2 regions of the Planococcus sp. 11815 genome follow, and region 1 is predicted to be linked to the other one. Evidence: riboswitches for the same ligand, from Rfam matches in the RefSeq annotation. Region 1 holds a riboswitch; the other holds the start of a gene.
What was found. Region 1 has a riboswitch for preQ1 ahead of queF (preQ(1) synthase). Riboswitches for the same ligand answer to the same signal wherever they lie in the genome.
Positions count from the first base shown of each region.

Region 2: another riboswitch for preQ1. It lies ahead of queC (7-cyano-7-deazaguanine synthase QueC); the one in region 1 lies ahead of queF (preQ(1) synthase).

Region 1 is NZ_CP096991.1:272,975-277,189, reverse strand. It holds gene M1Q06_RS01510 (phosphotransferase family protein) at 1-50, opposite strand, end outside; gene M1Q06_RS01505 (cytochrome P450) at 247-1,575, shown strand; PreQ1 riboswitch class I at 2,280-2,327, shown strand; gene queF (preQ(1) synthase) at 2,424-2,918, shown strand; gene M1Q06_RS01495 (queuosine precursor transporter) at 2,931-3,560, shown strand; gene M1Q06_RS01490 (endonuclease/exonuclease/phosphatase family protein) at 3,617-4,215, opposite strand, start outside.
Region 2 is NZ_CP096991.1:1,314,624-1,318,838, forward strand. It holds gene M1Q06_RS06740 (zinc ribbon domain-containing protein YjdM) at 1-120, shown strand, start outside; gene queE (7-carboxy-7-deazaguanine synthase QueE) at 200-907, opposite strand; gene queD (6-carboxytetrahydropterin synthase QueD) at 904-1,326, opposite strand; gene queC (7-cyano-7-deazaguanine synthase QueC) at 1,323-1,985, opposite strand; PreQ1 riboswitch class I at 1,994-2,037, opposite strand; gene M1Q06_RS06760 (NADP-dependent oxidoreductase) at 2,143-3,081, shown strand; gene M1Q06_RS06765 (universal stress protein) at 3,132-3,632, opposite strand; gene ald (alanine dehydrogenase) at 3,920-4,215, shown strand, end outside.

The DNA.
Region 1 (4,215 bases):
TCGACCCATTCGAGTGCCTGGCGGGATAAGCCGCCGAATCCATTTGTCATCCTTGCCGCTCCTTTCAGCCTATCTTTTGTTTTAAGTGTACCATGAAAAAACGCCTACTCCAGCTTTTTGATAGGCGCTACCCTGAAATTCCGGAAGCGTTTACCGAGGCCCCAGAAGGGTATGGTTTCCTACAATGAATTTTCAACTTAACAGGTGAATCACCTGCATTGAACATACTGAAGGAGCTGACGTTACATGAAAGTGAAGCACCCGATCCCGAAAGCAAAAGAATTGGACAATACCCTATCTCTTCTTGGAGAAGGATTTGATTTCCTGCCCGGCCGCCGCAAAGAGCTGGGTTCGGATATTTTTGAAACCCGCCTGCTCGGGAAAAAGGTAGTTTGCATGGCCGGCGAAGAAGCGGCTGAACTGTTCTACAATAATGATTATTTTAAGCGCAGTGGCGCAGCGCCGCTTCCGCTTGAGCAAACGCTATTCGGGCGAGGTGCGGTCCACGGCCGCGACGGCGAAGACCATCACCAGCAAAAGCGCATGTTCCTGTCGATGATGACACCTGAGCGTTTGGAAGATGCCAAACGCATGATGATCCAAGAACTTGATGCCAAGGCCGAACAATGGGAGCAGATGGACGAAGTCGTCTTATTGGATGAAATTGAAGAAATCTTCACGCGCTCCATGATCCACTGGGCCGGACTGCCGATGAAAGAAAGCGAAGTCAAGCAGCGCACATGGGAGCTCGTAACGATGGTCGATTCATTCGGCCTTACTGAAGGGCGCTACCTTGAAGGCATGAAAGCACGCAATGCGCACGAAGACTGGCTGAAGAAAATCATCAAGCAAATCCGTAAAGGCGAATACAATCCGCCGGCCTATACGGCAGCATATATCGTCGCCCATCACCGGACACCGAACGGCAAACTGCTCGACCTCGAGACGGCAGCTGTCGATTTGAACAATGCCTACCGACCGATGATCGCCACCGCTTACTTTATTGTCTTCGGCGTCATGGCGATGCACGAAAACCCGGTCACGCGTGGAAAACTCCAGGCAGACGAAAACAATTATAGCCACAATTTCGCCCAGGAAGTACGCCGTTATTATCCGTTCGCACCAGTCATGGCAGCGATCGCCAAGAAGGATTTCAACTGGAACGGCGTCCACTTCAAAAAAGACATGCGCGTCATTCTGGACCTTTACGGCACGAACCATCACCCGGATTCCTGGGACAATCCCGACGAGTTCATCCCGGAACGCTTCAGCACATGGGACGGCAGCCCGTTCTCCTTTGTACCCCAAGGCGGCGGCGACCACCATACTGGACACCGCTGTGCGGGGGAATGGATGACGGTCATGTATATGCAGTCAATCTTTAAATATTTTGCGGAGAACTTGAAATACAGCGTGCCTGAACAAGACTTGTCCTACGACATGTCCCGCATGCCAACTATGCCAAAAAGCCGCTTGATCTTGAAAGACCTCCAAAAACTGAAAAACCGCCCAGACAATGTGTTCTATCACGAACAGAAGAACACAACTGTTCAATCAGGGTGCCCATTCCATTAATAATGAAAGGCTAGAGATTCTTTCTCTAGCTTTTTTTATTTCTGGAAAAGAAGATAGTCAGGGTTTGCTTGTGGAATCATTCCTGTTCATTAGTTGAGCTTCATGTTGGTATTCGCCGCCCTGCTTTGGGTTGGCCTTTGGCAGTAAGCCAAGAAGAACACTTGTCTTACTGCGTCGGCTCACCCGTGGCGCTGGGCGGCTTAGAAATTTCAAAGTGTGGAGCATGATTAGATAGATCTGCTTCTATAATCAGTTGCCGGCTAGTGGGGGAATCACTTCCTGAGATGTGGCGTCTGACACATTGGCGCTACAGTCTAAAATGTTGTGGGTAGGGTCGCTTCTCGACACTAAAGATGAGTCTAGTTAAAAATATGAAGCATCTCAGCATTTCCTATCGAATGGACAGAAGAAATTCCCTTCCTTTCTATAACTAGAGACGGAGTGGAAGGGGGGCTGACTCCTGAGGGATCGCGCGGGCTGGCGAGACAAATGTGCGGCGCTCTCTGCCGCACATTGGCTCAACACCCGCCCCTCGGAAAGCAGCCCCCCTGAAACGAAGTCGAGAAGCGGAAGCTTTTCTACTCACTCCTTCATATATTTAAATGTATGACCCGCAACTTGAAGATGCTATTCCCTAACAAACCAACAATTGACAGAACCGCCCCTATCTTATACGATAAGGCAGGAAATTAAATAGCCCGGCAACGGGAGAGGTTCATAGCATTCCACCCTCTATAAAAAACTATGGATTTTGAAATCAAGCCGAATCCACATGCGATTCGGCTTTTCGTTTGTCCGAATTTTTTATAGCTCTCCCCCAGCCGGCCGAATATAAGGAGGCCACTCACATGGCAGGAAGAAATGAAGAAACACTCGAGCATTTGTCTTTGCTCGGCAACCAGAACACGCGCTATAAATTCGAATACGACCCAGGCATTCTAGAAGCGATCGACAATCTCCACACGCGCGATTACTTCGTTAAATTCAATTGCCCGGAGTTCACTTCGCTGTGCCCGCAAACCGGCCAGCCCGATTTCGCGACGATTTACTTGAGCTTCATTCCAGACAAGAAACTCGTCGAAAGCAAAGCCTTGAAGCTGTATTTGTTCAGCTTCCGCAACCACGGCGATTTCCATGAAGATGTCGTCAACATCATCATGAACGACTTGATCGAGCTGCTCGACCCACGTTATATCGAAGTATGGGGCAAATTCACCCCGCGCGGCGGCTTGTCGATCGACCCGTACACGAACTATGGCAAGCCTGGCACGAAATACGAAGAAATGGCGACGTACCGGATGATGAACCACGACATGAATCCGGAAACGATCACCAACCGATAAGGAGAACCGCTCATGCTACTTTATTTGAACGGTGCGTTCGTCGGCCTTCTCATCCTGTCGAATATTTTGGCCGTGAAGTTATTTGCCATCAGTGAATGGGCGGTGCTGCCGGCTGCAGTTATCGTCTACGTCTTTACGTTCCCGATCACTGACACAATCGCGGAAGTGTACGGCAAAGAAGCCGCGCGCCAAACGGTCATGGCTGGGTTTATCACACAACTCGCAGCCCTGGCATTCATCTTTGCGGCCATTCATTTGCCCTCTGCGCCATTTTTTGCGGATCAGGCAGCTTTTGAATCGATCTTCTCGGCCGGCTTCCGGGTAACGCTCGCAAGCTTGGTATCTTATTTCATCAGCCAAAACTTGGACGTCACGATTTTCCATAAATTAAAAGCACGTAACGGCGAATCGAAGTTGTGGCTGCGCAATAATGCCTCGACGATGGTCAGCCAATTGGTCGATACAACAATCTTCATCACCATCGCTTTTTATGGGACGATGCCGCTGTCGGCGTTGTCTGCCATGATTTTGACGCAGTATTTATTCAAATGGGTCGTCGCAGCAGCGGACACGCCGCTTGTCTATCTGCTCGTCAAACTCGCGCGCCGTTCCAAGACAGCCACTCAAAAAAGCTTCGCGTAATCGATCCATGCATAAAAAAGCCGCCGGCAGTTAAACATTGCCGGCGGCTTTTGTGTTTAAATTTTTTGTTTGGCTGGTTGGGCTGCAGGTACGATGATCGCAGCCGAGTCATGTTTCTGTGTCCAGACGAGCTCTGCAGTGATCGGCAAATGATCCGATACAGCCGTTTCGATTTTTTCTGCATCCCGCACGTCAAAGCCGCGGTCGGCAAAAATATAGTCGATGCGCGTCATCGGCTTGAACGATTCGCCAGTTTCATGATTTTCATAAGGAGATGGGTACGTGTAGGCGTCGCCGCGCTTCACTTTCAAGAAGACATCTGTCATGGTCTGATGAAGATGCGCCAAATGACGATGGGTCGGCGGTGCATTGAAATCACCCGCGATGATTTTCGGGAAATGACTCTTGCCGGCAATCTCCAATATTTCCGCAATACTCATTTCAAGCTCTTCATCTTTCAACGCTAAATGGGCATTCAACACTTTGAGGTAAGTGCCTCCGACTTCAATTACTGTCTCGAGAACGCCTCGCTGCTCATTATTGTAGATGTCGGTTACGACTTGCGTCAAAAAATGGTTTTCTGCGTACTTGATTGGATAAAGGCTTAACGTAGCATTGCCGTACTGGCGGTTCGGGCGTTCTGGGTCATCCGGCG
Region 2 (4,215 bases), 1.0 Mb from region 1:
TTGAAAATCGGCACGAAAGTCAAAAGCATCCGACTTGTGGACGGAGACCATAATATTGATTGCAAAATCGATGGCTTCGGCGCGATGCAGTTGAAATCGCAGTTTGTGAAAAAAGCCTGATCCTTTAAGTATTAAGTGCATCAACATAAAAACCGGCATTCCCCGATTATTGGGGGAATGCCGGTTTTGTTATTGCAATTTATACGCCACGCTTATTGCCCCATAACAATGTATGGAGCTGCGGCAGCACTTTTGCGTCATTGAGAGGGGCGGAAACCAAATGCCTGTCGATTAGCCATTGATAGCGCCCAAGCAGATGCTGGACCAGTTTCTCATCTTCGGTCGTCTGCGTGTCGTCATTGCCGACTTGCAAAAAGAATGGGAATGACGGATAGCGCAGGTGGAGCTGTTCCGCGAAAAAGAAATCCGCTTCATCGAAAACGACGACTTTCAGGCTGGCTTGAGATGACGATAGCCTGCCGAGCATCGCATCGAGCTGGGAATAGTCCAGAATCATGCCAGAACTCGGCGGCTTTGGGGAGACGGTGACTTCATCGATTTCCAAGAGCCAGTCCTGCCAGATGCTGCCTTGCGTTTCGACAGCTGTGCGCCAACCTTTTTCTTGGCATAATGCGACCAGTTCCGCGATGCCTTTATGAAGTGCCGGGTTGCCTCCGGAGATGGTGACGTGAGAAAAGGCGTCTTTACCAAGCGCCTCGAGCTGTCGGACAATGTCATCTGCGGTCATCGCAGTACTTTTTCCGGTGCCGTCCCAAGTGAATTTGGAATCGCACCACGAACAGGAATAATCGCAGCCGGCGGTCCGGACGAACATCGTCTTCTGGCCCATGACCATGCCTTCGCCTTGGATCGTCGGGCCGAATACTTCCATTACAGGGATCTTCATGAAGACACCTCTTTTGGCCGGTAAATGACATAGCTTGTCGGGGTTTCCCGGACGATGACTTGGATGCATTTCGGCTGGTTGTCTGAGCGGTCGAGCGTGTCTTGGATCAGCTTGTGTATTTGTTGGGCGAGCTGCTCGGTCGTCGGGAAAGTCTCTGTGAATTCCGGGTGGTCATTCAAAACACTGTGGTCATAGCGTTTATGGATCAAGTCTTTTAATTGCTTGAAGTCGATAAGAAAACCGGTGCTGTTCAAGTGGTCGCCGGCAATCGTGATATTTAAATGGTAAGTATGGCCATGCATTTTCGCGCATTTTCCGGCTTCATCGGCCGGGATATAATGCGCCGCGGAAAAATGCATGTCTTTATTTAATTCAAAGCTATAGGGATGCTGAACGGAAGGGTAGAATTGCTGCATCAAGATTTCGCACCTTCTTTTTTGGAAAGGTAGGTCTGCAAGCCTTGGTTGCGCAGCACGCAAGACGGGCAAGTGCCGCAGCCTGCTGCCGGAATGCCGTGGTAGCAGGTCAAGGTTTCGGTCTGGACGAATTCGAATGCGCCAAGCTCGTCGGACAGTTCCCAGACGCCTGCCTTGTCGAGCCACATGAGCGGTGTATGGATGACGAATTGCTTATCCATCGATAAGTTGAGCGTGACATTGAGCGACCGGATAAAGGTATCCCGGCAATCCGGATAACCGCTGAAATCCGTCTCGCTGACACCAGTCACGAGGTGGCGTGCGCCGAATGCATCGGCGTAAATCGCCGCAAAAGACAGGAACAATAAATTGCGCCCGGGAACGAATGTGGAAGGCGGCCCGTCCTTTTGCTCTTCGACTTCAATCGAATCGCGCGTCAAGGCATTGGCGGATAATTGATTGACCAGCCCCATGTCGAGCACTTGCAATGTTACGCCGAGCGTTTCTGCAATGCGTTTTGCATGGTCGATTTCCTGCGAGTGGCGCTGGCCGTAATCGAAAGTGACGGCGAGCACTTCGCTGAATTGTTCCAGCGCCCAAAAGAGGCAAGTGGTGCTGTCTTGCCCGCCGCTGAATACAACGACTGCTTTTTCATTTTTCATTTCAATACAGCTCCTTAGTTTTTTAGAGAGGGAGTTTGCGAACCTCTTTTATGAAACAGTTACCATAATAGCATAATTAGGCAAGTTCCTGTGCTTTTTCAGGTGTAGCAAAATGGTGTCAGGGTATATAAGTGGTAAAAGGGAGGAGTGGGTGCAGATGAAAGCTATCGTTATTGACCAGTACGGAGGGAAAGAGCAACTGAAAGAACGTGAAGTGGAAACGCCCGCTATTTCAGCGCATCAAGTGTTGGTGGAAGTTCATGCAACTTCAGTCAACCCGATTGATTGGAAGCTGAGGGAAGGCTATTTGAAAGAAATGCTGCCATGGGAATTCCCGATCATTCTCGGATGGGATGTTGCAGGAGTCGTCAAAGAAGTAGGCGATGAGGTCAAGCACTATCATCCAGGCGACCGGGTTTTTGCGCGTCCTGACACAACGCGGCAAGGAACGTATGCTGAATTTGTCCCGGTAGAGGAAAACCTGCTGGCTCGCATGCCTGAAAGCATGAGCTTTGAGGAAGGCGCAGCAATTCCATTGACGGGGCTAACTGCATGGCAATGCCTGGTGGAGATTGGGCATATCAAGAAAGGCGATAAAGTGCTGATCCATGCAGGTGCTGGCGGCGTCGGAAGCATGGCGATCCAAATCGCCAACAGCATCGGCTGTTATGTAGCGACAACAGCAAGCGATAAAAATGACGAACTCGTCACGTCTCTCGGCGCGAATCGTGTCATCGACTACCGCGAAGAGGATTTCTCGGAAGTGCTGGAGAATTTTGATTTCGTATTGGATACAATGGGCGGCGAAACGCTCGAAAAAAGTTACGGCGTATTGAAGCGCGGCGGCAGGCTTGTCAGCATAGCCGGACAGCCTGATGAAGAACAAGCGGAAAAACTCGGCATTGACGTCAGCAGTTTCTGGCTGGAGCCAAATGGCCAGCAATTGAAAAAATTGGGCGATTTGTTTGTCAGCGGCGAAGTGAAGCCAGAAGTCGGCCATATCTATCCGTTGACGGAAGAAGGCGTACGGGAAGCGCATGAATTAAGCGAATCCCATCATGCCAGAGGGAAAATCGTCATTCAAGTGAAGAAATGATCATAGAAAAAGCACGCGGCTAGGATAGAGGCCGCGTGCTTTTTCTTGTGTTATTCAGGTTTTCCGGAACGTTCTTCCGAATAATAATCGTCTGGTGCATCGCTTTGTGCTTCGTCTGTACGGACGACAAGCACGTCGCATTTAGAGGAGCGGACGATATGTTCTGATACACTGCCGATGAGGAAACGTTCGACTGCATTCAAACCGGTCGCGCCGCAGATGATCAAGTCGGCTTCGACTCGTTCAGCCAATTCACGGGGAATCATTGTCTTAGGGGAACCGTAATCGACCACGATATTGACTTTCTCAACACCGCCGGCTTCGGCTTCTTTTTTATAATCCCCAAGCAAGTCTTCAGCGAATTTCTGGGCACGGTCAGCGATCGAACGGTCATATGCTTCGATTGCGGCGAATGAACGCGTATCGATCACGTTTACCAGATTCAGCGTCGCGTGGTTTCTTGTGGCGATCCCGATGGACTTTTTGAAAGCCCATTCCGCTTCTTTCGATCCGTCGACCGCTACCATGATTTGATTATACTTTAATGTCATCTGTACATTCCTCCTTTGTCTATACTGTAACTTTCGAGGCATAGGCAAATTGTTCCTTCTTTAAGAATGAAATTTATCGATTTATTTTTTATTCACTATTTCGAAATATCTTTCCTTCTTCTGACAAACGGGACTATGCCGCGTTTTGACGGATTAAAAATTATCTTTTGAAAAGACAAATTAATGGAGCAATATCAAACAGAATCTGTTAGAATGGATGTGGTTTCAAATACTGATAGTTTGGTTCATTTTATTATTTCAGACACAATATAATGGAGGGTTTTGTAATGCGTATCGGGGTACCTACAGAAGTTAAGAACAATGAAAACCGTGTGGCAATGACACCGGCGGGAGTAGTGAACTTGGCACTTTTCGGCCATGAAGTTTTCATCCAATCCGGTGCAGGGCTCGGATCGGGCTTTACGGATGCCGATTATGAAGCAGCCGGCGCAGTAATCGTCGCCGATGCTGACCAGGCGTGGGCGCAGGATATGGTCATGAAAGTAAAAGAGCCGGTAGCTAGCGAGTACAAGCATTTCCGTGAAGGCCAAGTGCTCTTCACTTACTTGCACTTGGCACCTGA